Regions from separate parts of the Sphingobacterium sp. InxBP1 genome, predicted to be linked through region 1. Evidence: riboswitches for the same ligand, from Rfam matches in the RefSeq annotation. Region 1 holds a riboswitch; each other region holds the start of a gene.
What was found. Region 1 has a riboswitch for S-adenosylmethionine ahead of metE (5-methyltetrahydropteroyltriglutamate--homocysteine S-methyltransferase). Riboswitches for the same ligand answer to the same signal wherever they lie in the genome.
Positions count from the first base shown of each region.

Region 1 (7,628 bases):
TTTGTAAAGTGTACCGGAATATCACTTTCCGGCCATCCTCTGTTAACGCAAATCCGCCGTGGATAATATCTCTATTCTTAATCAGCAGGGATTTGAACATGTCAATATTTTCGTTGGTTATGGTAAAAAGATACTGCTCAAATATGATGATGGGTTGTGCAATCCCGACAATAAGATTGCGGATGCCGTCATCTTCATTTTCGATAACAAATACACCTTCTTTTTCGTCCTTATGGGTAATGTGATAACCTATATTGGCGATATAATTTTCAATTTTTGAGAAGTACATAATCAAGTTTTTTATATATTGCACATATTCTTTGCATAAAGATAGTGAATTGCAAAAATATTTTGCAAGAAAAAATTAATTTTTTTTTAAAATGAGTAACGTCGGGAACAATATTAAGAAGCTGAGAAAAGTGAAGGGATTGAGTCAGCAGGCCTTTGGGGATATTTTTAACCTTACTAGGGGGAATATTTCATCTTACGAAGAGATGCGTGCTGAACCGAAGATTGAAATTGTTTTGAAGATTGCAAATTATTTTGGCATTCCTGTGCAGCATCTCATTGAGAAAAATTTATCGGTCAACGAGATTCTGAATTTTAACGATTATTTTCAGCCGGAAATTTCTATGGCAAGTACAAAGCGGCTGGTGCACGTTCCGTTGTTGCAACGGGAAAATCTACTGGATGTATACAGTTACCTCACCAGGCTGAGTGAACTACCGGTCATTGAATTTCCATTACAAAGCAGAAGTCGCTTCATGGCCGTGGAGTTTGTCGATACCATTCCTGCTCCGGGTGATTTTAAAGCGAATGCACAATCTGTTTTGTTTTTTGAGGAAGTTGATATTGAACTTCTGCATACGCTTCATGACGGTTTCGGTCTTTATTTTTCGTCTAGTGAATTTTTTATAGGGAAGTACCTTCTTGAAGAGAAGGAGATCAGTTTGGTATTGAATGCCTGGAAAAAAGTAGACTTTGTGTTGGCAGAGAAGGCTTACTTCTGGAAGCTATACGGAAAATTTGAACGTGTCTAATCAGCACGCTATATGGGAGCGTCCTTCTTGTGCCGTATTCATTGGTGATGCAGGTCTGCTTAAATCTGGGGGCGACGTACTGGCAAGAGAAACCGGATGGTGGCCAATTGGGCTAAAATCACTGCGATGACGAAGAAGCAGGAATAAGATACATTCCTGCTTCTTGTTTGAACACGTAAGCTAGAAGGGTAATGGATCCTCTTCTTGTTCTTCTGGCGCAGGCAGATCGTCTTTTGGAGAATTTCGCTCGGACAAGATCAGGAAACTGTCTACCTTTATTTCTGTTACATATTGTTTAAGGCCGTCAGCGTTCTCATATTGCCGATAGGTAAGTTTGCCTTCGACCATTAATTTAGTCCCACGGCTACATTTTTTTTCGATGGTATTATTCTGGTTGCCCCAGACGACGAGTGTGTGCCACTGTACTTCTTCCACCCACTCACCGGCTTTGTTCTTGAAAAGGTCGTTGGTGGCAAGACGCAGAATCGAATAACTTGTCCCCGTAGTCGTGGTTTTGATGACAGGATCATTTCCTAAATGACCAATTAACTGTACTTTGTTTCTTAATGTACTCATAGCTTTGATTTTTAAATGTTTGCGATAATTCTTAATTTTAGTTAAAAGTCATTGTCTTCTCTACATGTGAAAAGACCCTGAACAAAGATGAAAAGCGAATGAAACAATAGCCGTCTATTTACCATTTGTATTCGACTGTAGTCGATTGTAACCGTTTGTTGTCGTTTATTTTTATAATGAATCCGATGGAAAGAACTTGTTTGGAATGCGGGCAAACTGTACGAGGGAGATCCGATAAACGCTTTTGCGATGATTCCTGCCGCAACGCGTATAACAATAAGCTGAATAGTGACCAGACTAACCTAGTCCGTAATGTCAATAATATACTGCGTAAAAACCGCCGAATTCTTTTGGAGACGCTGAACGGGGAGGGGATGGTAAAGGTTCAGCAGGAAAAGTTAAAACGCAAGGGGTTTGATTTTAAGTTTCATACCCATACCTATGTCAATTCCAAAGGACAGGTATACAATTTTATATATGAAATGGGCTATCTGATATTGGAAAACAACTGGATTCTGCTCGTCCGGAAAAAGCCGATGTAAGCTGCCATTTTTTGAAAATGGCTACTCCGGAATTGTTTTAGGGACAGTCGATTTGACTCGGAAATAACTTATGATGGTAAATACGAGGATAACTGCATAGTATAGAACTGGTATTAAGAGAAAAATCCAGCTGTCGAAGATATAAGTGATAGAAGCGGGTAACTTAATTCCAAGAAAATCTGAAATGAGGATATAACCCAGGAAACTTCCAAGAAGTAAAAGACCCGAAGCATGTATAGTAATTATTTTGCGTAGATGCTTACTATATAGTGCGTCTTTATTTTGTTTGGTATAACCAAGAATTGCTGGGACGAGTAATCCTAGCAATGGGTTGATTAAAAAAGTTAGAGAAGCTAAATAAAGCGCTTTTATACTCCCTCTTTGGTTTTTGTCGATACTGATTTGATTTACATTTGGCATAATGAGTTGTTCTAAAGGAATATCTAATACCTGACTGACTTGTCTTAAACTGAAACCGCTGATCTCTTCTGTTCCTTTTTCGATTCGCTGTACAGTTCTTAATGATAAACCCGCTTGATCTGCAAGTTCTTGTTGTGTCAGTCCTTTGTTCTTTCTTGATTGTTTGATGAGCTGATTTATTGTTTGACTTTCCATATGGCGAAAATGGTTAAAAGCTTCATAATTTAAAAAAAAACGATATGACAATAATACGCCAATAATAAGAGGTTGCTGTAACTGATTAGTAATCAGTATTTTTGTTGAATTGCAAAGATCAAATATTTGCAATTCAACAAGCTGTTGTATTAACTTAACAATCGGAACAATAGGTTTGCGCTAATTGAAATCCAATTTCGTCCTCAAAGAAGAGTGTTGGAGTGGGCATAATGTACAGGCCGTGGAAGTATACCCTTAATTCATTCAGACATTGATTGATAGGGGAGATAGGAGGCCGCAAGGAAAACGATCAAATTTGCTTTGAAGCTTCCGGGAACTTCTTTGACGTAGGCCTGGACCAAGAAAGTGTTGATGTTTGAAAAATTGAAGAAGTATAAAGAAGTGCTGAAAGCGTTAACGATGGCAAAACTCGAAAATGTCGATCTCAATTTGCCTTCAAGTTCGATGTCCATAGAAGAACGCATTAAAGGTAAACAGGGTATGCAGAAGTAGATGTCAAATAGGTTGCAATAAAAAGCCCAAGATGGATCTCACCTTGGGCTCTTACGATATAGTTTAAGAATTATTCGGCTCTTAAAGTTTTTGCTGCTTCAACCATAGACTCTAAAGCTGCTTTGGTTTCTGGCCATGCGCGAGTTTTCAGTCCACAGTCAGGATTGACCCAAAGTTGTTCAGCTGGAACGACCGCTTTTGCTTTACGCAATAGGTCTACCATCTCGTCTTTGCTCGGTACACGTGGAGAGTGGATGTCGTAAACGCCTGGGCCAATATCATTTGGATATTTGAAATCTCCGGCGAAAGCATTCAATAGTTTCATCTGTGAACGTGAAGTTTCAATTGTGATGACGTCGGCATCCATAGCAGCGATGTCTTCAATCACATTATTGAACTCTGAATAGCACATGTGTGTATGGATCTGTGTATCATCGGCAACGTTGGATGAAGATACACGAAACGCACGTACTGCCCAGTTGAGGTAGTCTTTTTGGTCAGCTTTGCGCAATGGCAACCCTTCACGGATTGCAGGCTCGTCAATCTGAATAATCTTGATACCTGCTTTTTCCAATGCTTGTACTTCGTCCAGAATGGCCAGCGCGATTTGGTAAGTCGTCGTTGAACGAGGTTGATCGTTACGTACAAAAGACCATTGTAGAATCGTTACAGGACCGGTCAACATTCCCTTTACAGGGCGGTTTGTCAAGGACTGTGCATAGGATGACCAACGTACGGTCATATCTTTTGGACGGTACACATCTCCGTAGATAATCGGTGGTTTTACACAACGCGAGCCGTATGACTGCACCCAGCCATTTTGCGTGAACGCATATCCAGCCAGCTGTTCGCCGAAGTACTCGACCATGTCGTTACGTTCGAATTCGCCGTGCACCAATACATCGATGTCCAATTGCTCCTGCAGACGGATTGTATTTTCTGTTTCCTCTGCGATTGCTTTATCGTATTCTTCTTGCGTTATAACGCCTTTTTTCAAGTCTGCTCTCCATTTGCGCACATCTTTTGTCTGTGGGAAAGAACCGATTGTCGTCGTTGGAAATGCAGGTAAGTTAAATTTAGCCTGTTGTGCAGCTTTACGTACAGCGAATGGTGATGTACGTTTTGCATCGTCATCGGTGATATTGTTGGTGCGTTCTTTTACTTCGGGTCTATGGATCAATGGGGAAGTACGGCGGCTTTCGGCAGCAGCTTTGTTTGCTTCAAAGCGTTCTGCGGTCGCAGCGTCTACTTCACCATCTGCCAATACAGCAAGGTCTTTTACTTCGGCTAATTTTTGTTTTGCGAAAGCCAGCCAGTTTTTCACCTCAGCCGGTAATGACTGCTCGTTGTGTTCGTTGTCCAGGTCGAACGGAACATGCAGTAGTGACGATGATGGCGCGATCCAGATGCGGTCTTTGCCCAGAGCATCTACGGCCTGTTTGATTTTAACCAACGATTTTTCATAGTCGTTTTTCCAGATGTTACGCCCTTCTACAATACCCAAAGATAGGGTTAGAGAGGCAGGTACTTTTGGTAATACGGTATCCAGCTGATTTTCGCCGCGTACCAGATCCAAATGCAAGGCATGAACTGGCAAATTGACAGCGATATCCTCATTGTCTTTTAAGGCTTCGAAATAAGTTGTCGCGATCAATTTAATGTTTTTGGCTGCAGCTGCCAGCTTCTCAAAAGTAGGCTGATACAGTGCTTTTACTTTTGCATCCAAATCCAATGCAAGGAATGGCTCATCAATCTGAACGTATTGCGCACCGGCCTCAGCCAATTTAGCTAAGATCTGTTCGTATACAGGAATTAATCTGTCCAATAGGTCGATGCGGTCGAATCCAGCTTCTTTCTCTTTACCGATCAATAGGTAAGTGATCGGGCCCAATAAAACTGGTTTCGTTTCGATGCCCAACGACCTGGCTTCGTTATATTCATTCAGGAATTTTTCAGAAGTCAACTTGAATTGTTGGTCCTTGGTGAATTCAGGCACCATGTAGTGGTAGTTGGTATCCAACCACTTAGTCATTTCCATGGCAGTCACGTCGATTCCATCTTGCTGGAAACCACGAGCCATAGCAAAATATAAATCTAAGCTGTAATTATTATCTACCTTGCTCAATAGTGAGTGGTATCGGGCTGGAATTGCACCTACCGTAAGGCTTAAGTCCAGGACCTGATCATAAAAAGAAAAGTCGTTAGAAGGAATTAAATCTATTCCAGCATCTTTTTGCGTTTTCCAATTGCCCTCACGAATTTTTTTTGCTGCCTCCAATAATTCCTCAACAGAAGATTTTTTAGCCCAATAGGCTTCATTGGCTTTTTTCAATTCGCGGAATGCGCCCACACGCGGGTAACCTAAATTGTTAGTCAATAACATAATGATGTTTTTAATGTTTCTTTTCAACTATATTTCTTGCTAGAGAGAAGGACACACTAGAATTCGGTGACTTCGGCTTATCATTCCCATGTTAAGTAGGGTAGAATTTAGCACCTTGTCAAGAGACAGGTTGCTAAGGCTTCATCGGGTCTATTCCCTCTGCCTTTCTCTATAAGCGAGGCTAAGTTAGAACATTTATTTCTGATATGCAAATTTTTTATAAAAGCGCATTTATTTTTTATAATCTGCTAAAGATAAAAATGTTTTATTTTCTTCTTTTCATTAAAACAGCGGATGGAGACCTATTACTGTCTCCATCTGCCCTTGTTTTAGCTGACCAGCAGCTTATAGCCCTTTCCATGCACATTGACAATTTCTACTTTACTATCTTCCTTCAGATATTTGCGTAATTTGCTGAGAAATACATCCATGCTTCTTCCGGTAAAATAGTTGTCGTCGTGCCATATTTTTAACAGTGCCTCTTCACGGGTCAATACATCATTCTTCTTCAGGCAAAGCAAGCGTAGCAATTCGGCCTCTTTTGTAGATAGCTTCTGTGTCTGACCTTTGTAAGAAATCTGCTGGCTGGTATAATCAAAGTAGTAGTCTCCTATTTCAAATTTGTCAGCGACGATCTCTTCTTCTTTGTCTCTTACGCTACGTTTCAGCAGGGCATTAATACGCAGCAAGAGTTCCTCCACACGGAATGGTTTGGTAATATAGTCATCGCCGCCCAGTTCAAAGGCTTCGGTTTTATCTTCCATCATGCCTTTGGCAGTGGCGAAGATGATCGGTACGGTACTGTTTATTTTACGGATTTCACGCCCGACGGTAAAGCCATCCTTTTTGGGCATCATGACATCAAAAATGCATAAGTCATAATCGTTCTTTTTGAACTGGGAAACAGCTTCATCTCCATCAGTGCAGAGCGTAACATCAAACTTTCCCTTTAATTCGAGATAATCCTTTAAAAGATCCCCCAAATTGGGATCATCTTCTGCTAATAATATCTTTTGCATAATGAATCTATTAATTTTCACTAATGTTCCTTGAATATACAAAAAAGGAACGTGTTATTTTTTTAAGGGCAAAATTACTTCAAAGGTCGTGCCTTTGTCTTTCTCACTTTTTACGGTAATCCTGCCGTTGAGTCTTCTTAAAATATCCTGAACATAGCTCAGTCCCAAACCAAAACCTTTAACGTTATGAACATTCCCTGTGGGGATGCGGTAAAACTGGTCAAAAATCTTTTGCAGATGGTCGCGGCTCATGCCGATCCCGTTATCCGTGATCGTGACAACAATGCTGTCCCCTGTATTTTTGGAATTAATCTGGACGTGCAGGTTGCCTTTGCTGTATTTAATCGCATTGTCCAAAAGGTTGTAGAATACATTCGAAAAATGCAGCTCGTCCCCTACGACGAGATCTTTTGTGGCGGCCAGGTCGATGCTGAATTTTCCGCCGATATTCTGCATCCGCAATTGCATGCTATCCGTGACCGCGGAGACAAGATCATTGATATGTACATCTTCGCGGTTAAGTTTCAGGGTCTCCTTTTCCAGCCTCGCCAGATCAAGTACCCGCTCGATATGGTTGCCCAGACGTACGTTTTCGTCGTAAATGATATTGGCCAGTTTTTGCACGCGGTTGTGATCCGCATTAATATCCGGATCTTTGAGCGATTCACTTGCAATCATGATCGTAGCTACAGGTGTTTTAAACTCGTGAGTCATGTTGTTGATGAAGTCCGTTTTCATTTCGGATACTTTCTTCTGCCTAAAAATGATAATGAGCGTATAGGCAAAACAGCCGACTAACAAGAACAATAATGCAAGCATTGGCAGCAGCAGATAGCCCATGTTGTCTGCGATAATGGCCTTTTTGTTGGGAAAATAGATTGTAAGTTTGCCCGGTGCTGCACCGATATCCCCTTTAAATAAAGGGGTCGAGTATTTGGTG
Region 1 covers NZ_JAINDX010000039.1:128,940-136,567, reverse strand. The annotation lists gene K7A41_RS03710 (YbjN domain-containing protein) at 1-289, opposite strand, end outside; gene K7A41_RS03705 (helix-turn-helix domain-containing protein) at 381-1,040, shown strand; gene K7A41_RS03700 (single-stranded DNA-binding protein) at 1,221-1,616, opposite strand; gene K7A41_RS03695 (hypothetical protein) at 1,802-2,158, shown strand; gene K7A41_RS03690 (helix-turn-helix domain-containing protein) at 2,180-2,773, opposite strand; gene K7A41_RS03685 (hypothetical protein) at 3,146-3,286, shown strand; gene metE (5-methyltetrahydropteroyltriglutamate--homocysteine S-methyltransferase) at 3,357-5,669, opposite strand; SAM riboswitch class I at 5,744-5,847, opposite strand; gene K7A41_RS03675 (response regulator transcription factor) at 5,999-6,688, opposite strand; gene K7A41_RS03670 (sensor histidine kinase) at 6,743-7,628, opposite strand, start outside.

Region 2 (7,628 bases), on a different contig from region 1:
CCGCAGCATCGGCATATCTCGCATCTGTACGGTCTGTATCCAGGTTATCTGATTCGTTATGATGAACATCCAGACTGGCAGCTTGCCGCTAAAAAAAGCCTAGATGTGCGGGGGGATGATGGACCGAGTTGGGCCATTGCCCATAAACTACTCTTTTGGACCAGATTGCATGAAGGCGAGCGGGCTTATAAATTATTTCGGCAACTCATGACCCCACGTGTCGATACACATATCAATTATGGTGCTGGTGGTGGTGTTTACGCCAATTTGTTAACAGCAGGCCCCCCATTTCAGATCGATGGTAATTTTGGTGGAGCAGCTGGTATTGCCGAGATGCTGGTGCAGTCCCATCAGGATACGGTGTATCTTCTACCGGCGGTGCCTCAGGCCTGGAAAAAAGAAGGCCGGGTGAGGGGCATGCGCATCAAGGGAAATCACACATTAGATATGGAATGGAAAGATGGTAAGATCCTGAACTATCAGATTTATTCAGCCAAATCACAACAACTTAACGTATGTATAGATCATAACTGGATCGCCTATCGTACAAAAGAAAAATAACAAAACATAGCGTCCTCAACCGAATTGGATCATGCAATTTTTTGCATGATAGGGGATACTTTGTGCCAAAAATTTCAAGATAAAAGCACCTTATAAACAAAAAAAGTAAATATGAAAACAGAAAAGACAAGACAATGGCCTTTGATCAAGGGCCTGTCCTTCGGTCCTGAGGCCAGTATTATGGCACTCTGTCTTTCGATAGCTGTACCCTACACGGGCTCCGCTGCATCAATAAGGAAAACAGACCGTCGTTTTGCCCCAACAGAAAAAGTTCCTTCCACAGTCGCGGATGTAATACGTCAACAGCGTACAATAAAAGGAAAAGTGCTGGATAATACAGGGCGCCCGCTACCTGGTGTGACAGTACGGGTCAAAAATACAACGCTGGAAACACAAACGGATCAGCAGGGTCAATTCGAGCTCAGGCTGATAGATGGAACTGTCGTACTGACGTTCTCTTCGCTGGGATTTGAAACCAGGGAAATGGCTGTTGCTGCCAATGAGGGAACTGTGAATGTGCAGCTGAACGACGCTTCGTCGAGTTTGGAAGAGGTCGTTGTCGTCGGTTACGGTACACAAAAGAAAGTAAACCTAACCGGTGCCGTGGCTACAGTGAGTGGCAAAGATATGATCAAACGGCCCGTTGTCAATACAGCTTCCATGCTGCAGGGGGCAGTGCCGGGTGTTCAGATCAATCAAGGGTCAGGAGAACCGGGCAATGAAGGCGTATCCATCCGCATTCGTGGTAAGGGCACCTTTAGCGGCGCCGGATCGGATCCCCTGGTGCTGATTGATGGTGTGCAGGGCAAATTCTCTGATGTCAATCCCAATGATATCGAAAATGTCAGTGTGCTGAAAGATGCCGCCTCCGCAGCAATCTACGGTTCGCGTGCAGCCAATGGCGTTATTCTGATCACGACAAAACAAGGAAAATCGGGAAAGACAACCGTTCAGTATGACGGTAATGTGGGTATCTATAAGCCTACAAAAATGTTTGATCTGATCACCAATTCGGCACAGTACATGGAACTGTACAACGAAGCGCGCAAGAATTCCAATCTCAACGATGGCCTATACCCCGCTGACGTGATCGCTGCCTACCGCAATAGCAATGATCCTGTTAAATATCCAAATACGGACTGGTTGGGACTTATTTTCCAAACTAAACCAACTTATACCCATAACCTCGGTATCCAGGGCGGAAACGAAAAGACAACTTTTAATGTTGGCTTGGGCTACGTCAATCAGGATGGAATGATCAAAGGTTTCAACTACGACCGTTATTCCGCCCGCCTCAATCTGACGACCAAAATCTCGGAAGGTATTAAATTCGGAACAAATATCTTGCTCAAAACTGGGCATACCGAATCTATCCCGGGCGGATCCAAAGACCTGTTCCTGTCGGCCATGTCGCAGGCACCAACTTATGGCCCATTTTTGCCGGATGGTAGCGGACGGTATACTTACAAAGCTTACGACTGGGAGTACAACAATAAAAACCCTATGGCGGTATTGGACCGGAAATTCACCTACAATACCGATGACTATGCGGCCAATTTGCAGGCTTGGATGGAGGTACAGCTGTTTAAGGGGCTTTCCTGGTACACCAAAGGGGCCTATAATTTCAATATGGACAAGTACAAGGATTATAAATCAACGTTAGATGAATATTACTACCATACGGGCACGCTCGGAACAACATTGGATTTGGGAAAGGGACTGACAGATCAGGATCAGCAGACCATTTACACCAACTTATTTACCTACCTGAACTATGATCGTGCGTTTGGGGCACACCACCTCAAAGCTCAGGCTGGATATAGTATTGAAAAAAGTAAGTATACTTACCTCCAGGGCTTCAGACAGAATTTTGTTGACGATACGCTAACAGAATTAAATGCCGGGGGATCGGATATTCAACGGGCAAACGGGACAGCCAACCAATGGGCGCTGATCTCTTATTTCGGCCGGTTGAACTATGATTATCAAGGGAAATACCTCTTGGAAGCCAATATGCGTTACGACGGTAGTTCCAAGTTTTACGGTAAAAACCGTTGGGCAGCCTTTCCTTCTTTCTCTGCAGGCTGGCGTGTATCGGAAGAATCGTTTGTCAAGGAATTCGCTTCCGGTTGGTTGGATAATTTGAAGATCCGTGGATCTTGGGGCCAACTTGGAAATCAGAATGTAGTGGATGTGAATGGCTATTCCTTAAATTATCCATACCAGCCTGTATTGGGACTTACCGGTAATTATTCATTTGATAACAATAGCCTGCAATCGGGGGTGGCACAGCAAAGACTGACCAACCCACTGATCAAATGGGAAACAACGACCATGACAGATGTCGGGGTAGATTTAAGCCTGTTCAAAAATTTGGATATTACTTTCGACTGGTATAAGAAACGGACAACCGATATCCTACGCCCGTCGCAGATCACGGCAATCGTCGGATTGGGCGCCCCAAATATCAATGACGGTATCGTTGAAAATAAAGGCATTGAATTAGGAATTACGTATCGTAATCAGCTTACCACGGGCGCATTGGAAGGTTTGCGCTATCAGCTAGGGGCAAACCTCGATCGTTTCAAAAACAAGCTGGTCAAATTTGGAGAACCTGAAATCGGCGGCTATACGATCAAAAAAAATGGCTATGCAATGGACAGCTTTTATACCTACGAAGTCATTGGCATATTCCAGTCAGAAGCAGAAGTAGCAGGTTCGCCTAAGCAGTTTAATGATAATACACTGCCCGGCGATCTGAAGTATCGGGATGTCAATGGTGACGGAAAAATAGATGCCAACGACAGAACAATGATAGCCGGTGTGGATCCAAAGCTGAACTATAGTTTTAATCTAAGTGCTAGTTTTAAGGGCTTTGACTTTTCGGCCCTATTACAAGGCGTATATGGCGTCAAATCCTATGTTTCGGGCTGGGGCGTAACCCCATTTGTACAAGGTAGCCCGCCGACAAAAGACTGGTTAGACCGTTGGACTCCTGAAAATCCTTCGACAACGATGCCCCGTATTTATTGGGGTTGGAGTGCTCCGGAGAAATTCAGCCGGGCTTCCAGCTATTTTATTCAGGATGCCTCATACTTCAGGTTGAAAAATCTCGTGTTAGGATATACTTTACCTGATGGGTTATTAAAAAAATATAAAATTGATCGCTTGCGGGTTTATTTTTCGGGTGATAATCTCCTTACTGCGACCAAATTTAAGGGCTTGGACCCTGAACGCTATGGAAATGGTGATCTGGTACAGTATCCACAAAACAAGATTTATTCATTTGGTGTACAAGTTAACTTTTAAGTGCTATGAAAAAGAAATTTATAACAGCGTTGATGCTATCCGGCCTATTTTTAGCTTCCTGTAACAGTGCCTTGGACCTCAACCCTTTGGATCAGATTGCTTCGGACAATTATTTTAGCAAAAAATCGGATTTTGATAATGCCTTGGCCGGTGTATATGCCTCGTTGCAGAGTGAAGCCTTTTCTTATGGGATGCCTTTCCGGGATTGTCTGACCGACAATGGCTACAATCAGTTCAATTCAGGTAGCGTCAATGAAATCGTCGGTGGGAACTTAAATCCGACCACCGGGGGCTACGAAACCGGTATTTATAACGATGCTTATGTAGGTATAGGACGTGCCAATCGCCTGATCGAGAAGCTTCAGGGCTACAACGGCTCGGATATGGACGATGCAGAGAAGAAAAATATGGAAGCCGAAGCCCGCTTTATCCGTGCTTTTGTGTATTTCCAATTGTACAGTATCTATGGTGAAGTGCCACTTGTGCTGACTCCCCTCAGTTTGGAGAATCAACGTCAGCCAAAGGAAAGTGCGGATAATATTCTGAAACAGATTCGGGCCGATCTGGATTTCGGGATCGCCAACTTAGCGGCTAAACCTTATTTCAACAATGGGGGACATGCGACTTCAAGTTCAGCAAAAGCCTTGAAAGCACGGGTTTTACTGTTTGCGGCTTATGGTGACAAAGGGGTGCCCGATTTAGCAATTTTGAAAGAGGTAAAAGATTTATGCACCGATGTCATGAAAGAGTATACCCTGAGTACGGCTTTTGAAAATGTCTTTCGCGACGCAACACAGAAGAACAATCCCGAGATTATCTTTTCGGTCAATTTTCTGGCACCGAATAATACAGCCCCTTGGGACATGTACCTAGGCGATTGGATAGCAGCTTCGCCGTTGCAAAACCTCGTGGATACCTATGAATGCAAAGATGGCCTGCCTTTTGGTGAATCTCCGCTGACGGACCGGGCCAATTCGTTTAAAGATCGGGATCCGCGGTTGAGCAAAACAATTTTTGTGGACCATCCCGACTTTGGCGGCGGTAAGATCCATACACCGTCCAATCCGCGGCCTACGGGTTATGGGGTGCTGAAGTTCCTGGATCCGGCCAACCTACCCTTTGGCTTTTCAACATTGAGCCAACAGGATGCGGTTGTATTGCGCTTTGGAGAGGTGCTGCTGATGTATGCCGAAGCACAAAATGAAATCGCCGGGCCAGATCCATCGGTTTACGCTGCCATGAATACCCTAAGGAGCCGCGTCCAGATGCCTGGGTTCCCTGCCGGTTATACCAAGGAAAAAATGCGTGACCGTATCCGCCATGAAAGAAGAGTAGAACTTGCTTTCGAAGGACTGCGGCATTACGATCTGATTCGTTGGCATATAGCGGGTGAAGTACTCAATGCAGTCAAAGACAGTAAAGTGCCCTATCATTTTGAAGACAAATTTTACCGTTGGCCATTGCCACAAACAGAAATTGAGAAAAGCGCAGGTGTGTTAATTCAGAATCCAAACTATAAATAATAAGATTATTGCCTTCTTTTAAATCGGCAATTTCCTAAACCAACCACAGCAGCGCGCACGAAGTCGTTTCGGGCGCGCTTTTTTTGCCGATAAAGATTATTGTAAAGGAATCAGCACATTTTGTTCCAGACGTACAGGAACATGTTTGATTGACGTAAAACCGTCTTCTTTGGTGACAATATTAGAAAGGTCCAAACCCCGTTTGGAAAATGTACTGAGTAAAGCAGTCCGAAAGGCAGCTTTAGATGAACCCCAACCTTGCCCCACAACCACATCATTGTTGAGCTGTATGAGTTCGTCCAGGGAATAATAACTGAACTTTTCAAGTAAATGCTGATAAAGGTTTGCTGTTGTAGCCATACAATCTAAAAATTTAAAAGATTAAACCATAAACTGTATCCAGATTTGTGGGGAAATAAGCGTCATCAAACGTTTATTTTGGTCGAAAACCCGTATTAATTTACCACCGCGGTGTCTGCACTCGGTTGGTATTGCCTAATGCAATTCTGAATACTCTATAAAATTAGTAGATTTTTTTGGTTTAAAAAAATTAATACAGTATTTTTTTAAATTTATGCTTTATATTCTCATTTCATTGACCGTTTGGTTGACAATAGGTTTTAAGTCAGCTTTATCATGTTACTGTAATCTCACCGAAAATACTTTAAAAAGCAATGATAAGACGATACTTTTGCGGCATGAATAGAATTGCGGAAATTAACCAATACATTGCGGCTGAACGCGAAGTATTATTGCAGCACCCTTTATATACAAAGATCACAACGGTCAAGAGGCTTTGTGCTTTTACAGAGGGGCACGTCTATGCGGTATGGGATTTTATGTCGTTGCTAAAAGCCTTGCAGATAAAATTGACATGTACAACGTTACCCTGGTTTGCAAGCGAGCATCCGTCGACGCGTTATTTGATTAATGAAATTGTATTGGCTGAAGAATCTGACGAATATATCGATGGCCGCCGTTTAAGTCATTTTGAGATGTATCTGGATGCCATGAGTAAAATGGGCGCTGATCTGCACCTGATCAATAAGTTCATCGTCAATGCAAAGCAGTCCAAAAATATTTTTGAGGCTATCGCGCAGACAACTTTGGACAAGCGCATTAAAGACTTTCTTAATTTTACCTTTGAAGTGATCGAAGAAGGACAGGTTCACAAAATTGCCGCTGCCTTTACTTTTGGCAGGGAAGATCTTATTCCGGGGATGTTCACCTCGATTTTGCAAAAACTAAAAGGCAACTTCCCTGAATCAGATCTGGATCACTTTATCTACTATTTTCAACGCCACATTGATCTGGACGGAGATGAACATGGCCCGCTGGCGATGCAGATGATCACTGACCTCGGTAAAGACAATGATCAGATCTGGCACGAAATGAAACTGGTAAGTAAAGCGGCGCTCCAAAAACGGATTGAGCTCTGGAACGCCATAGAAGATTCCTTATAATTGGGAATCTTCTATCATTTAACCGCCTGTGTAAAGAAACTGTTTATAATATACTGACGTTGTCGCGACAGACCCACGTGATGACTGGGCAAAAAGCCGCTGTAAATTTACCTCCGAACGTAGGAGAACATTTCACTTTTTCAATAGATAATCGGCTACGGCCTGATAAGCGGGCAGAGAATACTTATCATTAGCCGAATTGGACGCTATGGGATGGGAAGCGAATCGAACGATGACCATTTCCGCTTTCGGATCGATGTAGATCGTCTGTCCATGGACGCCGCGCGCGCAGAACGCACCATCCCTGTTGTGGCTCACCCACCACATGTTTTTATAACTCCAATGCTTCAGATTGGTATAGCCTGCCTTTTCAAAAGCGGCCTGACTTCCGCCCGAACGGATAGATTCGACTACTTTCTTTGCGAGAATCTGTTTTCCGTTAAAATAACCTCCATTGCGTATCATCTCGCCAAACATGGCCATATCACGCAAATTCGCATTAAAACCGCCACCTGCGAAACATATACCTGCCGCATCGATTTGATAATATCCATCCACATTGGCCCCCATAGGTTGCCAAACTTTTTCGGATAGGATTTCAGACAGGGGTTTATTTAATATGCGGGATATCATCCAGCCCATCACATCAGTATTGACTGTTTTATATCCAAATGCCTCACCATGCAGGCCTTTTTTTCTAACTGTTTTCAGATAATCGAAATAGTTTGCGGGCTCGTGAGGAGATCTTTGGAGCTGGAATGGATCGCCTGCT
Region 2 covers NZ_JAINDX010000049.1:132,443-140,070, forward strand. The annotation lists gene K7A41_RS20585 (glycoside hydrolase family 95 protein) at 1-561, shown strand, start outside; gene K7A41_RS20590 (SusC/RagA family TonB-linked outer membrane protein) at 673-3,870, shown strand; gene K7A41_RS20595 (RagB/SusD family nutrient uptake outer membrane protein) at 3,876-5,393, shown strand; gene K7A41_RS20600 (5-oxoprolinase) at 5,490-5,753, opposite strand; SAM-I-IV-variant riboswitch at 5,818-5,912, opposite strand; gene K7A41_RS20605 (DUF3050 domain-containing protein) at 6,092-6,856, shown strand; gene K7A41_RS20610 (serine hydrolase domain-containing protein) at 6,989-7,628, opposite strand, start outside.
Region 2: another riboswitch for S-adenosylmethionine. It lies ahead of K7A41_RS20600 (5-oxoprolinase); the one in region 1 lies ahead of metE (5-methyltetrahydropteroyltriglutamate--homocysteine S-methyltransferase).

Region 3 (7,628 bases), on a different contig from region 1:
ATGCTCTTTTTTGAAATCCATCAGCTTTTGGATCACCAGTCTTGCCTGGGCGTTGCTACGCACGAGGATGCCGATCTGCCCAGCCTCGTATCGTTGCGTCAGAAGCCATTCCCTTATTTTTTCGCAGAGCATCTGCAGGGATTGCTCCACGACCTGGTTTCTGCGGTAGCGGCCATCGGCCACAGGAAGGTATGCGATTTCGATGGAGCCCAGCTTATCGGCTCGGTTTTTCTTGTGTTCCGGTATTTCCTGCTGACTGTTTTGATAGGCCTGTACGAGCATGCTGTCATTGCCTGAGCTGCTCCACCAGTCCTTGCCAGCCTGGTCTAGGCTCTCATATACTTTTTCGTTGAGCAGCAGCTGCAGCTGTCCGGGAATCGTGCTGAACAGGTAATTGTTGAGCGTAATGATGTTCGGCAGGCTTCTGAAGTTTGTATCGAGGCTGCCATTTTCAACAATGGCAGATTTGGTGTGATCGGCGAGGTGAAAAGCTGCACCAATTTGCTGTTCGACCTGCTGCAGCAAAATCCGCCAGTCCCCATTGCGCCAGCGGTAGATACTCTGTTTGACATCGCCGACGATCAGGTGCTCACTTAGGCTGCCTGTGGCATCAGCGAGAGCGTTGATCAATAGAGGACTGTAGTTTTTCCACTGGATACGGGAGGTATCCTGAAACTCATCAAACAGAAAGTAATTAAAGCGGTTTCCAATTTTCTCCCAGATAAAGGTGGGGTCGCTGTTTTCGTCAAGGCCGAGTTTGTTCAATAATAGCTGAGAGTCTGAAATAAGCTGGGCACCGTTGTCCTTGCGCCATTGGGTCAGTAGATCGCTCATCTCTTTAAGCAGACGTAAGTAATAGAGGTTGTTCTGTACAGCTTGGTAGGCGATAAATGCAGGCAGGCTTTCCTGTAAAGTCTGAAAAGACTGCAGAATCGGAGTGAAGGCTGCCATCAGGTCATAACGGACATTTTTGTCGCTGTCGGTAAACTCATTTTCGTTGTCGATTAACTGTACATATTTATCTAAGAGCTTGGCGATTTCCGAAGCACTGAGTTTATCCACATTCTTGTTGACCTTACTGGCTGAGAAGAGCTTATTGCGCGATTTTCCTTTAAGTTCACTTTCTGTTAGGTTAAACTTTTTGAAGGTTTCCCCAAACGTTTCGATACTCAAGGATAGAGCTTCAGTGTATGCACGTATCTTCTGGTCGATCTCCTGATTCAGCAGATTGAAAACTTCCCTGGGATTGGCGGAGTTGATATATCCATCAAATTCCTGAAAGTTTTCGGAGAAGATCAGACTGGCCAGTCCCATTAACTGTTGGCGATAGTTCCAGTTTTCGTTTTTCGCTATCTTTTTCTCCGCGTAGGCGATGATCCAATCCAGAAGATCGGGGCGTTCGTCCAGGAGCTGGTTGAGCATGATGGTCAGATCCTTTTTCACTTTGTTGACATTCATCTCAATTTTATATGCAGCGTCCAGATTGAGCTCATAGGTAAACGCGCGAATCACTTTTTGGGAGAATCCGTCAATCGTGCTGATCGTAAAATGGCTATAATCATGTAATATCCGACGGTATACACGAAATGATTTTTCCTGGATCAAGTATGAGTTCCAGTCTGGGTACCGCTGCAAGAGAAGCTTTCTGAAATCTTCGATTTTAGCCGATGTGTCTCCCGTCGCCAGACCGTGGAGAACCGAGAGGATGCGTTCTTTCATTTCGGCGGTAGCCTTATTGGTGAAGGTGACGGCGAGAATCTCCCTGTAGCTATTTTCATTGGATAGCAATAAGCTCAGGTAATGCAAGGTTAAGCTAAAAGTTTTTCCCGAACCAGCCGAAGCTTTTAGTATTTTTAATGGCGCGACAGATTTCATGGAATGAAGGTAGAAAGTAAAAAGTGAATTGGCAAGTGCCGTGGATAAATGATGGGTTACTGCTTTGGTATCCTGAAAATTAGCATATTTTGTTTTCGTTTTTTCTTTTAAATGCTTATCTTTGCGTCCCCTCTAGCATGAAGCTCGGGGGATATGTTGAATACATAAAATAAAATTAAAAAATGGCAACTAAAATCAGATTGCAAAGACACGGTAAAAAAGGACGTCCTTTTTACCATGTAGTCGTAGCGGATTCTCGCGCTCCTCGTGACGGTAAATTCATCGAACGTATTGGTTCTTACAACCCAAACACAAATCCTGCAACTATCGTTCTGGATTTTGAGAAAGCTTTGGATTGGATGAATAAAGGTGCACAACCTACTGATACTGCACGTGCTATCCTTTCTTACAAAGGTGTTCTTTACAAAAAACACTTGCAAGGTGGTGTGAAAAAAGGTGCTTTTGATGAAGCTGCTGCTGAAGCTAAATTCAATGCTTGGGTTGAAGCTCAGGAAGCTAAAATCTCTGGTAAAAAAGATGGTTTAGCTCAATCTAAAGCAGAAGCGAAGAAAGCTGCTTTGGCTGCTGAAGCAAAGAAAAAAGAAGAAATTGCTGCTGCTGTAGCTGCTAAAAATGCTCCTGTAGCAGAAGAGCCTGCGGCAGAGGAAGCTGAAGCTCCAGCATCAGAAGAAACTGAAGGTTAATTCTTTCATAAAGTATTCGAGAAAGCCGACTCAATCCTGAGCCGGCTTTTTTTACTCATATTAAATACGCTAATGACTGTAGATCAAAGTTTTTATATTGGCTATATCAGCAAGACGCGTGGTCTCAAAGGTGAGATGCAGCTGTTTTTCGAATTTGAAGACTACGAAATTCTGGATATGGATGTCCTTTTTTTGGAAGTGAACAAAAAGCTTGTTCCGTATTTTATCGACACGATAAAATTGCAGAAAAATAGTACAGCATATGTAACATTCGAAGATGTCGACCATATTGACAAAGCGCAGCCTCTCGTTCGTAAGAAGGTATATCTACCCAATGAAAAGATGCCAGAGCGTGATCCGGATGATTTTCGATATACGGACTTAATCGGCTTTTTGGTGATAGACGAAAATCATGGTGAACTGGGCGAAATTATTGACGTACAGGAATTTCCACAGCAGTTTGTCGCTACCGTAGATATGGACGGTAAGGAACTGATGTTTCCGTTGTCTGATGATCTCATTTTGGGGATAGATGGGGAGGAAGAAATTATAGAGGTCAACCTGCCGGAAGGGTTAATCGATCTGTACAACGAATAGAGCAGTAGCGGATTGTACTGTCGACTTTGTTGCTATTTTTTATGGATTTTCGAAAAATAGTTTTGTGTTTTGATTTTTTAAAACGATATTAGCATCGCTTATAGAGAAAGGCCGAGGGACTAGACCCAATGAAGCCTTAGCAACCTGTATTATTCAAGGTGCTAAATTCTACCCTACTCCATGTGGGAAAGATAAGTTACATGCCGATAAATACTCCCGGATCCGTGCGTTTCGATGTAAGCCAACCAAAACTAAAAACAGATTTTTAATGAAGATTATCGACCATATCCAGAACGCAAAAGGAAAGACACTGTTTTCTTTTGAGCTATTACCTCCGGCAAAAGGCCAAGGAATCCAGAGTATTTTTAAAACGATGGATGAGCTGATGGAATTCAAGCCACCTTTTATTGACGTCACCTATCATCGGGAGGATTATATCTACAAAGAACATGCTAGTGGCTTGCTGGAGAGAGTCTCTTATCGCAAACGTCCCGGCACAGTGGCCATATGTGCGGCCATTATGAACAAATATAAGGTGGACGCTGTTCCGCATCTGATCTGTGGTGGTTTCACAAAAGAAGAGACCGAAAATGCGCTGATCGACCTCAATTTTCTGGGTATAGATAATGTTTTGGTACTCCGGGGCGATGCGCGCAAAGGGGATGCAGACTTTATACCGACGGAAGGCGGACACGCTTTTGCTACCGATTTGTTGCAGCAGGTGGTGGATATGAACAAGGGCAAATATCTCCACGAGGATATTGTAACCTCCGAAAAGACCGATTTCTGTATCGGTGTGGCCGGATATCCCGAGAAACATTTTGAATCTCCCAACTTTAATACCGACTTTAAGTACCTGAAACAGAAAATTGATATGGGTGCCGAGTTTATCGTTACCCAGATGTTTTTTAACGTTGATAAGTATAAAGAATTTGTGATCAAATGCCGGGATAATGGCATTCATGTACCTATTATTCCGGGCCTCAAGCCGTTGACCACCAAAAAGCAGCTAGTTACCCTGCCCCGCATTTTCCATTTGGACATTCCCGAAGAACTGAGCGATGCGGTTGCGGCCTGTAAAACAAATGCCGATGTCAGACAGGTAGGCGAGGAATGGCTGGTGCAGCAGTGCCAGGAACTGATTAAATTTGGCGCCCCAGTGCTGCATTTCTACACCATGAGTAATCCCGGACCGACAAAGAAAATTGTAGAAAAGCTGGCTTAATTCTGGTAGCGACAGGTTGCTAAGCTATCTACCAGGTGCCTTCGCCGGTGGTCTATGCTGTTAAATTGTGTTAATTAACACTTTTAACTCGAGATTACTTTATAATTTACGTACCGAAAAAGGAGTATAAAATTTTGAACCAATTGACACCTTATGACGTACAATAGATTAAACTCGATCTTCGGCTGTGCCTGTGGCCTTGTTGCTACATTTGTCTATATCGCAACGGCCGAAAAAACGGTAAGCTGGTGGGACTGCGGTGAATTTATTGCCTGTGCTTACAAGCTTGAAATAGCCCATCAGCCCGGAGCACCGCTCTTCCTTCTCATCCAGAACATATTTTCAAACCTGGCACTAGGCAACGCTGGCAAAATCGCCTACTGGATGAACATCGGTTCGGCATGCTGTAGCGGCCTGACTGTGGCATTTTTGTTCTGGACAATAACTGCTTTGGTGAAGAAAGTGCTCAAGCGGGCAGAGCAGTCACCCTTGGCTTACTTTGCACAAGTTTTTGGAGCTGGGGCTATCGGAGCTATGGCTTTCAGTTTCAGTGATACGTTTTGGTACTCGGCTGTTGAATCTGAGGTATATGCCATGTCTTCACTATGTACGGCAGTGGTCTTCTGGGCGATACTCAAGTGGGAAGTGCGTGCCGATCAGGCCGGAAGTGACCGTTGGCTGATTTTTATCGCTTTTGTGATGGGGCTGTCGATCGGAGTCCACCTGTTAAATCTGCTGGCTATTCCAGCCATCGCCATGGTCATCTACTTTAGGAGGGCCAAAGAAATTAGCCCGAAAGGTATTTTTAAGGCCTTGCTTATAGGCATTCTGGCTTTGGGGATGATCCTTTGGGGTGTGATCCAATGGCTGGTGGGCGTCGCTTCAAAGTTAGATCTCCTGTTTGTGAACTCACTGGGATTGGGCTTTGGCTCGGGTATTTCCTTTCTCTGTATTCTATTGATCACAGGTTTGGTATATGGTCTGTATTATTCACATAAAAGACAAAAATATACCTTAAATACCACCATATTGGCCCTGTGCTTCGTGCTGTTTGGGTATAGTTCCTATACTATGGTCCTGATCCGGGGCAAAGCGAACCCATCGCTGAACAATAATGCACCAGACAATGTCTTTTCTTTTTTAGGTTATCTGGAACGGGAGCAGTATGTCAAGGAACCGCTGCTAAAAGGTCCGTACTATGATTCCCAGGTAGTCGCTGTCAAAAACAAGGCGGGCTATCGGAAAGATGAGTCCAGCTATAGCCCGTTTACACGGATAGACAAATATGAATACGACCGGGAAACTTTCTTCCCCCGCATCTATAGCCAAGATGCCAGCCATAGGGCGTATTACCGCAGTTATCTTCAGCTGAAAGAGGGCGAAAAACCACAGTTTTCGGATAATTTTAAGTTTTTCTTCAACTTCCAGCTGGGAGAAATGTATGCCAGATACTTTTTATGGAATTTTGTGGGCAGACAAAACGATAAGCAGGGATATGGAACTTATACGGAGGGAAACTGGCTATCTGGCATCAAAGCTGTGGATCAGTGGCGTCTGGGAGGGCAGTACAATCTTCCAAAGTCACAGGAGCATGACCCCAGCCGAAATACCTATTTTTTCTTGCCTTTGCTGCTCGGAATAGCAGGAGCCGTCTGGCTATACCGAAATAATAAGCCGTATACATTGGTGCTTACGTTGTTATTTACGTTTACAGGCCTTGCGATCGTCGTTTATCTCAATCAGACGCCGTTGCAGCCGCGGGAACGCGATTATGCGTATGCAGGGTCATTTTATGTATTTGCCATCTGGATTGGTCTGGGGCTAATTGCCATAGTACGCTTTCTGAAGCGTTTTGCGCAGATGCGGTATGCGCTGATCACAGGTTTATCTTTTGCTTTATTGGCTGGCCCGGTGATCATGGCTTATCAAAACTGGGATGATCACAACCGCTCAGAAAAATCGCTGGCGCGGGACGTGGCACGCAACTATCTGGAGAGCTGCGAGCCTAATGCCATTTTGTTTACCTATGGCGATCACGATACTTTTCCGCTATGGTATCTGCAGGAAGTGGAAGGTGTACGCAGGGATGTACGCATCGTCGTGCTGAGCTACCTGAGCGGAGACTGGTATATGCAGCAGGCAAAAAAGTCCACCTATCAGGCTGCCGGTCTTCCGCTGACGATTCCTGCGGAGAAAACGAAGAAGGGCGTCCGCGACTACATTCCTTTTATTGACCGGCAACTGACGGAAGCTGTGGATGTCAGCCAGCTGCTGCAGTTTGTCACTTCCGACGATTCGGCTTACCAAGTGCAGCTGACCTCCGGAGAGCTGGCTAACTATTTTCCTACCAAAAAACTGCGGCTGACGGTTGATAAGCAGGCCGTACTTCTGAACAAAGCAGTTCCCACAGCGTTCGAACAGGCCATTGTACCAGCCATGGAGTGGGAAATTCCCACAGATTACTTGAGCAGATCAGAGCTCACCTTACTTTCCGTACTGGAAAATAACCATTGGGACAGACCGATTTATTTTTCCAATATGCTTCCCGGCGACAGCAAGTTGGGATTGGATAAGTATCTTGTGAATGAGGGGTTTGTGTCGAGATTGATGCCTGTCGCAGCGGCAGATAACGACCGGGAGAGCGGGACCACCAGTCAATTGGTGAATGTCGATGCGCTTTATCATAATATCATGAATACCTACCGCTGGGGGAATAGTAAAAATGCCAGCTATTTGGACACAGATTCTTTCCGTTTTGCCAGCATGTACGCCAGAGATATTTTTGGAAAAACGGCCCGCTTACTTTTAGCAAAGGGGCGGGTAAAGGCCGCCGGGGAGGTGGCTAAGAAAGCCTATGATCAGTTGCCAGACCAGGTGTATGCCATGTCTGACGCCATAAATTATGCCGATATTATTGATAGCTTGTACCGTTCGGGGCAGCATCAGCTCGCGGGAAAGATGCTTGACCGCAATCTGGACTATGTCGCCGACAATATGGAATATCTGCATCAGCTGCAGATGGAGAAAAAGAACTTGAGCTTTGAATGGAACGACATCCAGACTGGAGTGGATTCTGTGGACCGCTACCGGGATATTTTGCTTGAAGCAAATGATGCGGACCGGCTGGCACGGGTTGAGACGCTCCGGCGCCAGTATGAACAATGGTATGGTTTAACAGAGTGAGGATAGCAAACCGGAGGCTCACATACTGAAAAAGAAAAGAGCAG
Region 3 covers NZ_JAINDX010000046.1:449,603-457,230, reverse strand. The annotation lists gene K7A41_RS14240 (UvrD-helicase domain-containing protein) at 1-1,875, opposite strand, end outside; gene K7A41_RS14235 (30S ribosomal protein S16) at 2,058-2,579, shown strand; gene rimM (ribosome maturation factor RimM) at 2,652-3,176, shown strand; SAM riboswitch class I at 3,272-3,374, shown strand; gene K7A41_RS14225 (methylenetetrahydrofolate reductase) at 3,445-4,401, shown strand; gene K7A41_RS14220 (protein O-mannosyl-transferase family) at 4,555-7,584, shown strand.
Region 3: another riboswitch for S-adenosylmethionine. It lies ahead of K7A41_RS14225 (methylenetetrahydrofolate reductase); the one in region 1 lies ahead of metE (5-methyltetrahydropteroyltriglutamate--homocysteine S-methyltransferase).

Region 4 (7,628 bases), on a different contig from region 1:
ATAGTATTCTTCAAGATTACGGATAATTGGAATACTGCCGCATACGGCACCCTCATAAAGTAAGCTGGTACCGTATTCCTGCTGGATGTCTACCAGTTCCTCTAAGTGGCTGGCAATCATTTTTTTGTTTGCTGAGACCACATTTTTACCTGATTTTAAGGCGCGCACAGTTAACTTATAGGCCGCATCCGCGTCGTCGATCAGTTCCACAACAGTGTTGATTACAGGATCGGCCAAAATCGTTTCGGGATCTGTTGAAAATAGATCTGCTGGTAGTGAGCGCTTTTTGTCGGCATTTTTAATAACGAATTTTTTGATTTCCAGGTTCAGATTTTTGGTTTTGATGATATCGTAAAGACCTTGGCCCACGACACCAAATCCAAACATCCCTATCGTTAATTTATTACTCATATCTCTTCTTAAGTTCTCTTATCTTTTTTATTGCTCTTATACTAATTCGCTGATTTGCGTTTCTTTGTTCTTTAAAAATTCGGCAATTGCTGTCGTCAGTTTTGCCGTTTCAATTAAAAATCCGTCATGGCCAAATGTGGATTCGATTTCCTGATAATGGGCATTTGGGATGTGTCTGGCGATAAACTTCTGTTCTTCAGGCGGGAACAGAAGGTCACTGTTGACTGCTAATACCAGGGTTGGGCATTCTATGTTTGCCAAGGCAGCTTCCACCGATGTTCTGCCACGGCCGAGATGGTGACTGTCCATGGCTTTTGTGAGGTAAAAATAGCTGTAGGCATTATACCGGCTGACCAGCTTTTCACCTTGGTAATTCTGATAGGAGGATGCCTTGTATGCTCCCAGTTTGCTGTCGTCGGTATCGCGTTGTGTATGATTATAAGTATGGTAGTTGCGATAGGATAGCAAGGCGATCGAGCGAGCTACTTTAAGCCCTTTTATGCCACCATCAGGCTGGTTGGCATAAAAGGTGCGGTCTGCGGTAATGGCAAGACGCTGGCTCTCGTTGAAGGCGATCCCCCATGGAGAGTGCACCGCATTGGTTCCCACGACAATAAGTTGCTTAATGCTGATCGTCCTGGATGCTGCCCATTCCAACGCCTGTTGGCCACCAAGAGAGCCCCCGATCAAAATCTCAATCTGGCTAATTCCCAGATGTGCTGCAAGCAGCTGATGGGCCTTCACCAAGTCTTTTACGGTGAACTCGGGAAAGGAGAGGTAATAGGGCTGACCCGTATCCGGATTGACCGACAAGGGGTTGCTGCTGCCGTATGGCGAGCCAATGACGTTGGCGCAGATGATATAATAGTCATTGGGATTAAACAGATCATGCGTCCCAAAGAGTCCGGGCCACCAGTCGAAAACATTAGCATTTGCTGTCAGGGCATGGCAGACCCAGATGACATTGCTGTGTTCGGCATTGGGTTGGCCAAATGCTTCATAACTAATCTGTAAATCGGCAATTTCCCTTCCATTTTCAAAAACGAAAGGTTCAGAATGCTGATAAATATGCCTGCTCATGTATACTTCTATTTTGTCTGGTATCTGTTATTTAATCTTATCGAATGCCTGTTGCAGATCTGCTTTAATGTCATCGATATGCTCAATGCCTACTGATAACCGTAGCAGGCCAGAAAATACACCTGCATTTGCCTGTTCGGCTTCGCTAAGCTGCTGGTGTGTCGTTGCTGCAGGGTGGATGATCAGTGATTTGGTATCTCCGACGTTGGCTAGATGGCTGATCAGTTCGAGGCTATCAATAAAATCATTTGCCTTTTGAGCGGCATCACCTTTCAATTGAAAGGACAGGACCGCGCCGTAACCATTTTTCAGATATTTTTGCGCATTGGCAAAACTTGGGGAACTTTTCAGGCCCGGATAATTTACCTTTTCCACCTGTGGGTGAGCCTCAAGCCATTTGGCTACTTCCAGTGTATTGTCCACATGGCGTTGTACGCGTAGAGATAACGTTTCAAGTCCTTGTAAAAGAAGGAAGGAGTTGAACGGCGAAAGTGCTGGACCGAAATCACGTAATCCTTCAACCCGCGCGCGGATAGCGAACTGAATATTGCCAAAAGGGCCTTTTTCACCAAATACTTCCGAAAATACCAGACCGTGGTAACCTTCGGATGGTTCAGAAAACTGAGGGTACTTGCCATTTCCCCAATTATAATTACCTCCGTCGATGATGACACCTCCAATACTTGTTCCATGGCCTCCGATCCATTTGGTCGCTGATTCAACAACGACATGAGCACCGTGCTCGAGCGGTTTAAATAAATAGCCGCCTGCCCCAAAGGTATTGTCAACGATGAGTGGCAGATCGTATTTCTTGGCCACAGCGGCGATCTTTTCAAAATCTGGGATATTAAAACTGGGATTACCAATCGTTTCCACATAGATCGCTTTAGTTTTGTCATCGATCAATGCTTCGATCTTATCTGCTTCTGCGTCTGCGGCGAAGCGCGCTTCAATCCCTAGCCGTTTAAACGATACTTTGAATTGGTTGAAGGTGCCGCCATAGAGGTTGGAACCAGCAACAAAGTTTTCACCACTTTCCAGAATATTGGTGAGCGCGATAAATTGGGCAGCCTGTCCGGAAGCGACAGCTACAGCTGCGACGCCCCCCTCCAGCGCAGCAATGCGTTGCTCGAAGACATCGGTTGTCGGGTTCATGATCCGTGTATAGATATTACCAAACTGTTTCAGCGCAAACAGATTAGCGCCATGTTCGGCATTTTCAAATACAAATGAGGTTGTTTGATATATAGGTACAGCTCTTGATCCGGTGGTTGGATCAGCCACTTGGCCAGCGTGAACTTGTAGTGTTTCAAATTTTAAATTCTTTTTTGTAGACATAATATTTCGGATTTAAGGTTTCAAAAAAATTATTAATAAGGTAAATAGAAGCATACACACCCGTCAGGCAGGTCTGTTAACATCGTTATCCAGAAAAGAGGAAATGATTCTTAACAAGCTGAAAGGTGCATATGCATACGCATTCGCATAGCCATAGAAATGCGATGTTGTACTTCTTTCGTTGTTAATAGGCTCGTCTCATAGGAACCTAAAGTGTGGATAGTTTGCTGTAATGTAATAATCATTGTCTTATTTCATTTATATGCTCCAAAACGATATTGTTTTGGACAGGATTTGGCACCTTTTCAACCAAATTGAAGGTTGCCAGTGGGTCATAGAGCCAGTCTCTCGCCACTTCTTTATAAATCAAGACCTGCTGATTAAGGGAGGTGTTGATTAGAAATCTTCTTCAGAAGACAATACAAATATAAACTTCTTTTCTATTAATGCAAAAGAAAAACAATTTTTAATTAATTCAGGAATCATTTCCGTGTTAAGTTTTGCTTGCTTGGAGCTGTGTGGCCGTTTGTTCCAGATCCTTTAATAAAGGTTTTAATTCATTGATTCTGGCCTCTATGTCGTCGTGCAAGTTGTCATTGTTGGTCTTACCCAGTGAAATGGATAGGCCGACCAAATGCGAATTGACACGATATGAGAGCGCCTGAAAATGGTGAATATGCGTCCAATTCATCCATTTTTTCTCCGGTTCCTTTTTGAGTTGAGAGATGGTTTCTGAAAACTGAGCCATGGCGGTCTGTGCTTTTTTGCGGGCTAAGCGGATATCGAACGTGCTCTGTAGATTGTGCGACAATCTTTTATTGATGATCTGAAAATACTGCTGGTTGAAATCTGCCACATCTTTGGCCAGCTGAATCATGCCGGAGCTTTGGCGTACCGGAATTAAAAAGTAGCCAGCGATAGCAAGTAGCGCGCCCATCAGCGTAAATATCATACGGCTGCCCAGTATCACATCGATATTACCTTCAAATAAATTGAGCGCGATAACAATACCCCATGTAATAAAAATGACGCTCACCATATAGTTGGAACGGTTGAACAGGAAAAAGCCAAAAAGCCCCATTGCTGAAAGAACAAGCAATATGGAAAGGTTTTTACAATAGGTCAGGCTGAGTATCCCGATTAAAATACCTGAAGCTGTCCCCAATATTCGCTCAATATTACGGGTCTTGGTCATTGCGAAAGCGGGCCTTGCGACAATTGCAACAGTCAACAGGATCCAATAAGTATACTTAAAATCCAGCAAAAGTGTTCCAATTAACGCGCCGGCACCAAAAAGCAAAGCCATCCGCAGAGCGAAGCGAAACAAGGGATTTTTGAGGTGGAGCTGACTTTTTATACCGCTTGGGCTATTCAGGGGACGGTTGATAAATTGCTGATATTCTGTGCTGTCTATGCTGTCCCGGATTTGCTGATTTTGATAGAAAGCCACTTGAATGCGGCCGAGCACTTCGATAATGGCTTGCATGTTATTGATAATCGATCGAAGAATGACACGAGCAGTTCCGCTTTGCTGCTGCTGTATTCCGGTGAGTTCGGCAAGGATTTCTCCAAGTTTAACATTATTATAGTAAAGCTGCTGTGCATATCGAAACCGTTTTTTGGGCTGGGAAAAGCTATCTATTTCTACTGCCAGAACCTGAATGGCACGCCGGATCAAAGGCAGGCTGCCAGTATTCAAAAGGTTTTTCCGTATGGAATCATAGTCGTGGTCCAGTGCGGTAATCAATTCATGCAGATCGATCAAGCCATAAACCTGACTGAGCCAATAATTGCTTTTGTGCCACTGCTGCCCGATGATTTTTTGTTCGCGGAACAGCAGAGAACGGATCAACTCCTGCTGTTCACTGATCTGGCTGTGGACTTTTCCAACGCGACTATAAGTCGTTTCGAGCGGGATAGCCGGATCATAGGATTGGGTGCGCACAAGCAAAAATTGAGATAAACCTCTAAAGCCATTGGACATGGCGTATTTTAATGACCGATAGGGATGTACATAAGCTTGTAGGAGACTAAAAAAATAATAAATCGTTGCACCGCTGGTAATTTGTAGACTCACGGTTAGCGGATCCTTTGGTGCTAGACCAATAACAAAGCTCATTAAAATGAGTGTCATATTGCCTATTGCAGCATAGCGTGGACCAAATAAACCATATAAGGTAAAGACGAATCCAGCTATTGCAAGCAGAATGACTAATGGCCAATGGTGAGGAAATAGATAAGCCGTTAGCAGCGAAGCAACAAAAAAGGTCGGGATACAGATGGCTGCGGAAGCCAGCTTGTCTTTTCGGTTGCCGGGCGGATCGGTCAATGTGGTTAACAAAGATCCCACGCCAATGCCGATAGCAGTACTGGCCGAAGCTCCCATTACGAAAATTGCCAAGCTCGGCAAAATACTGATCGATACATTGCGCAGCGCGTCACCACTATGCTCGCCTTGAACGAACCGCATAACTTGGCTACAAATCGGATAGCATCTCTCTTTCAATAATACAAAGTTCATCAATCAGTTTATTACTAATGCGACAAAAATACAAATAAAATACTTTATATTTTTCACAAACATTTTATTTGTTTGGGTTTATCTAGTTTTTTTAAATTTTTATTTTGATGTGTATGCGTGTAGCGAACGAGTATAAACTGTGTCCGTCACCGCAAATGGCGACGGAATAAGGCGGGGGAGCAGCTGATAGCGGTCTCTTAAAACACGAAGAGCATCCCTTGGATGCTCTTCGTGTTTTAAATTATGATGAAGATTAGCTTAAGAATAAGATCTCTCTTAATTTAGGCAGAGGCCATTTTTTGTCATCCACGATTTTTTCGAGTTTATTGACGTGGTAGCGAATCACATCAAAATAAGGTTTGACCAGCTCATCGTAAGCGATTGATTTTTCACGTACATCCTCAATCTGATTTGCTTTTTTACGCTCTTGACGCATCGCCTCAGTTTGCTCAAGGATCGTATTTACATGCGTGGAAATGCGTTCTATGAAATTCAGCTGGGAGCTATATGCTGATTTTGCCAAGCCAAGTTCTTTTAGGCCTTTCACATTTTCGATAAGTTCGTTTTGATAGTTAAAACATGCCGGTGCGATCTGGTTATTGACCATCTCTTCGATGACACGTGCCTCAATCTGAAGTTTCTTGTAGAAGTTTTCCAGCAAAATTTCGTGACGGGCTTCTGACTCGCGTTTTGAATAAATGCCCAGTGATTCGAACAACGCCAATGATTCCTCTTTCACATAGACGTCTAAGGCTTTAGGAGTAGATTTGATGTTAGAAAGACCACGTGCAGCGGCTTCTTTTTCCCATTCTTCGCTGTAACCATTTCCTTCAAAACGGATCGCTTTTGAATCCTTAATGTATTTACGAACAACATTGAGAATAGCCAGATCCTTCTTCGTGCCTTTTTTGATCTGTTTGTCCACTTCAGCCTTAAATTCGATAAGCTGCGCTGCGACGATCGCATTCAATACCGTCATTGGCAACGCTGAATTCGCAGAAGAACCTACGGCGCGGAACTCAAATTTATTACCGGTAAAGGCAAAGGGTGAAGTACGGTTACGATCTGTATTATCTAATTTTAGTTCCGGAACTTTCGGAATACCGTGCCATAAATTCGCTTCAGCTTTTACTTTTTTGGCTACACGTGCAGATTCCACTTCCTCCAATAGCTCATCCAGTTGGGAACCCAAGAAGATCGAAATGATGGCTGGCGGAGCCTCATTCGCGCCTAGACGGTGGTCGTTGCTCGCGCTGGCAATGGAAGCACGCAGCAGATCTGCATGCTCGTATACTGCTTTGATGGTGTTGACAAAGAAGGTCAAAAACATCAGATTATTTTTTGGCGTTTTGCCCGGAGATAACAAGTTAACACCTGTGTTGGTGATTAACGACCAGTTGTTGTGTTTGCCGGAGCCATTTACACCTGAATATGGTTTTTCATGTAACAAGACTTTAAAGTTATGTCTTAAAGCGACCTGTTCCATGACGTTCATCAATAATTGGTTGTGGTCAATCGCCAAGTTGATTTCTTCGTACATTGGCGCACATTCGAACTGAGACGGCGCAACCTCATTGTGACGTGTTTTTAGAGGGATGCCTAGTTTTAACGCTTCGTTTTCGAGATCCACCATATATGCCAGTACACGCTCAGGGATAGCTCCAAAATAGTGGTCTTCCAATTGCTGGCCTTTGGCTGACATATGGCCAAATAATGTGCGGCCAGTTAACTGAAGGTCCGGACGGGCATTGTATAAGGAAAGATCTACTAAGAAGTATTCTTGTTCAATACCAAGTGAAGCGTTTACTTTAGTGACGGATTTGTCAAAGTATTGCGCAACATCCGTCGCTGCTCTATCGACCGCGTTGATGGCTTTTAATAAAGGTGCTTTGTAATCGAGAGACTCGCCTGTATAGGACACGAAAACAGTAGGAATACAAAGAGTCTTGCCTGCGCCTGTCTCATAAATGAACGCTGGGGAAGAAGGATCCCATGCGGTATATCCTCTAGCTTCAAAAGTATTGCGGATACCACCGTTAGGGAATGAAGAAGCATCGGGCTCTTGCTGTACCAGAGCATCGGCCGTGAATTTTTCGATCGCTTCTCCGTCATCATCAGGTTCAAAAAATGCATCGTGCTTTTCAGCTGTCGAACCAGTCAAAGGTTGAAACCAGTGTGTGTAATGAGACACGCCGTGATTAAGTGCCCATGTCTTCATGGCCTGAGAAATGTGCTCAGCAAGATCACGAGAAATAATCTGTCCCTCTTCAATAGATGC
Region 4 covers NZ_JAINDX010000043.1:47,795-55,422, reverse strand. The annotation lists gene K7A41_RS09740 (homoserine dehydrogenase) at 1-411, opposite strand, end outside; gene K7A41_RS09735 (homoserine O-acetyltransferase family protein) at 448-1,491, opposite strand; gene K7A41_RS09730 (O-acetylhomoserine aminocarboxypropyltransferase/cysteine synthase family protein) at 1,519-2,829, opposite strand; SAM riboswitch class I at 3,085-3,197, opposite strand; gene K7A41_RS09725 (FUSC family protein) at 3,323-5,299, opposite strand; gene K7A41_RS09720 (glutamine synthetase III) at 5,604-7,628, opposite strand, start outside.
Region 4: another riboswitch for S-adenosylmethionine. It lies ahead of K7A41_RS09730 (O-acetylhomoserine aminocarboxypropyltransferase/cysteine synthase family protein); the one in region 1 lies ahead of metE (5-methyltetrahydropteroyltriglutamate--homocysteine S-methyltransferase).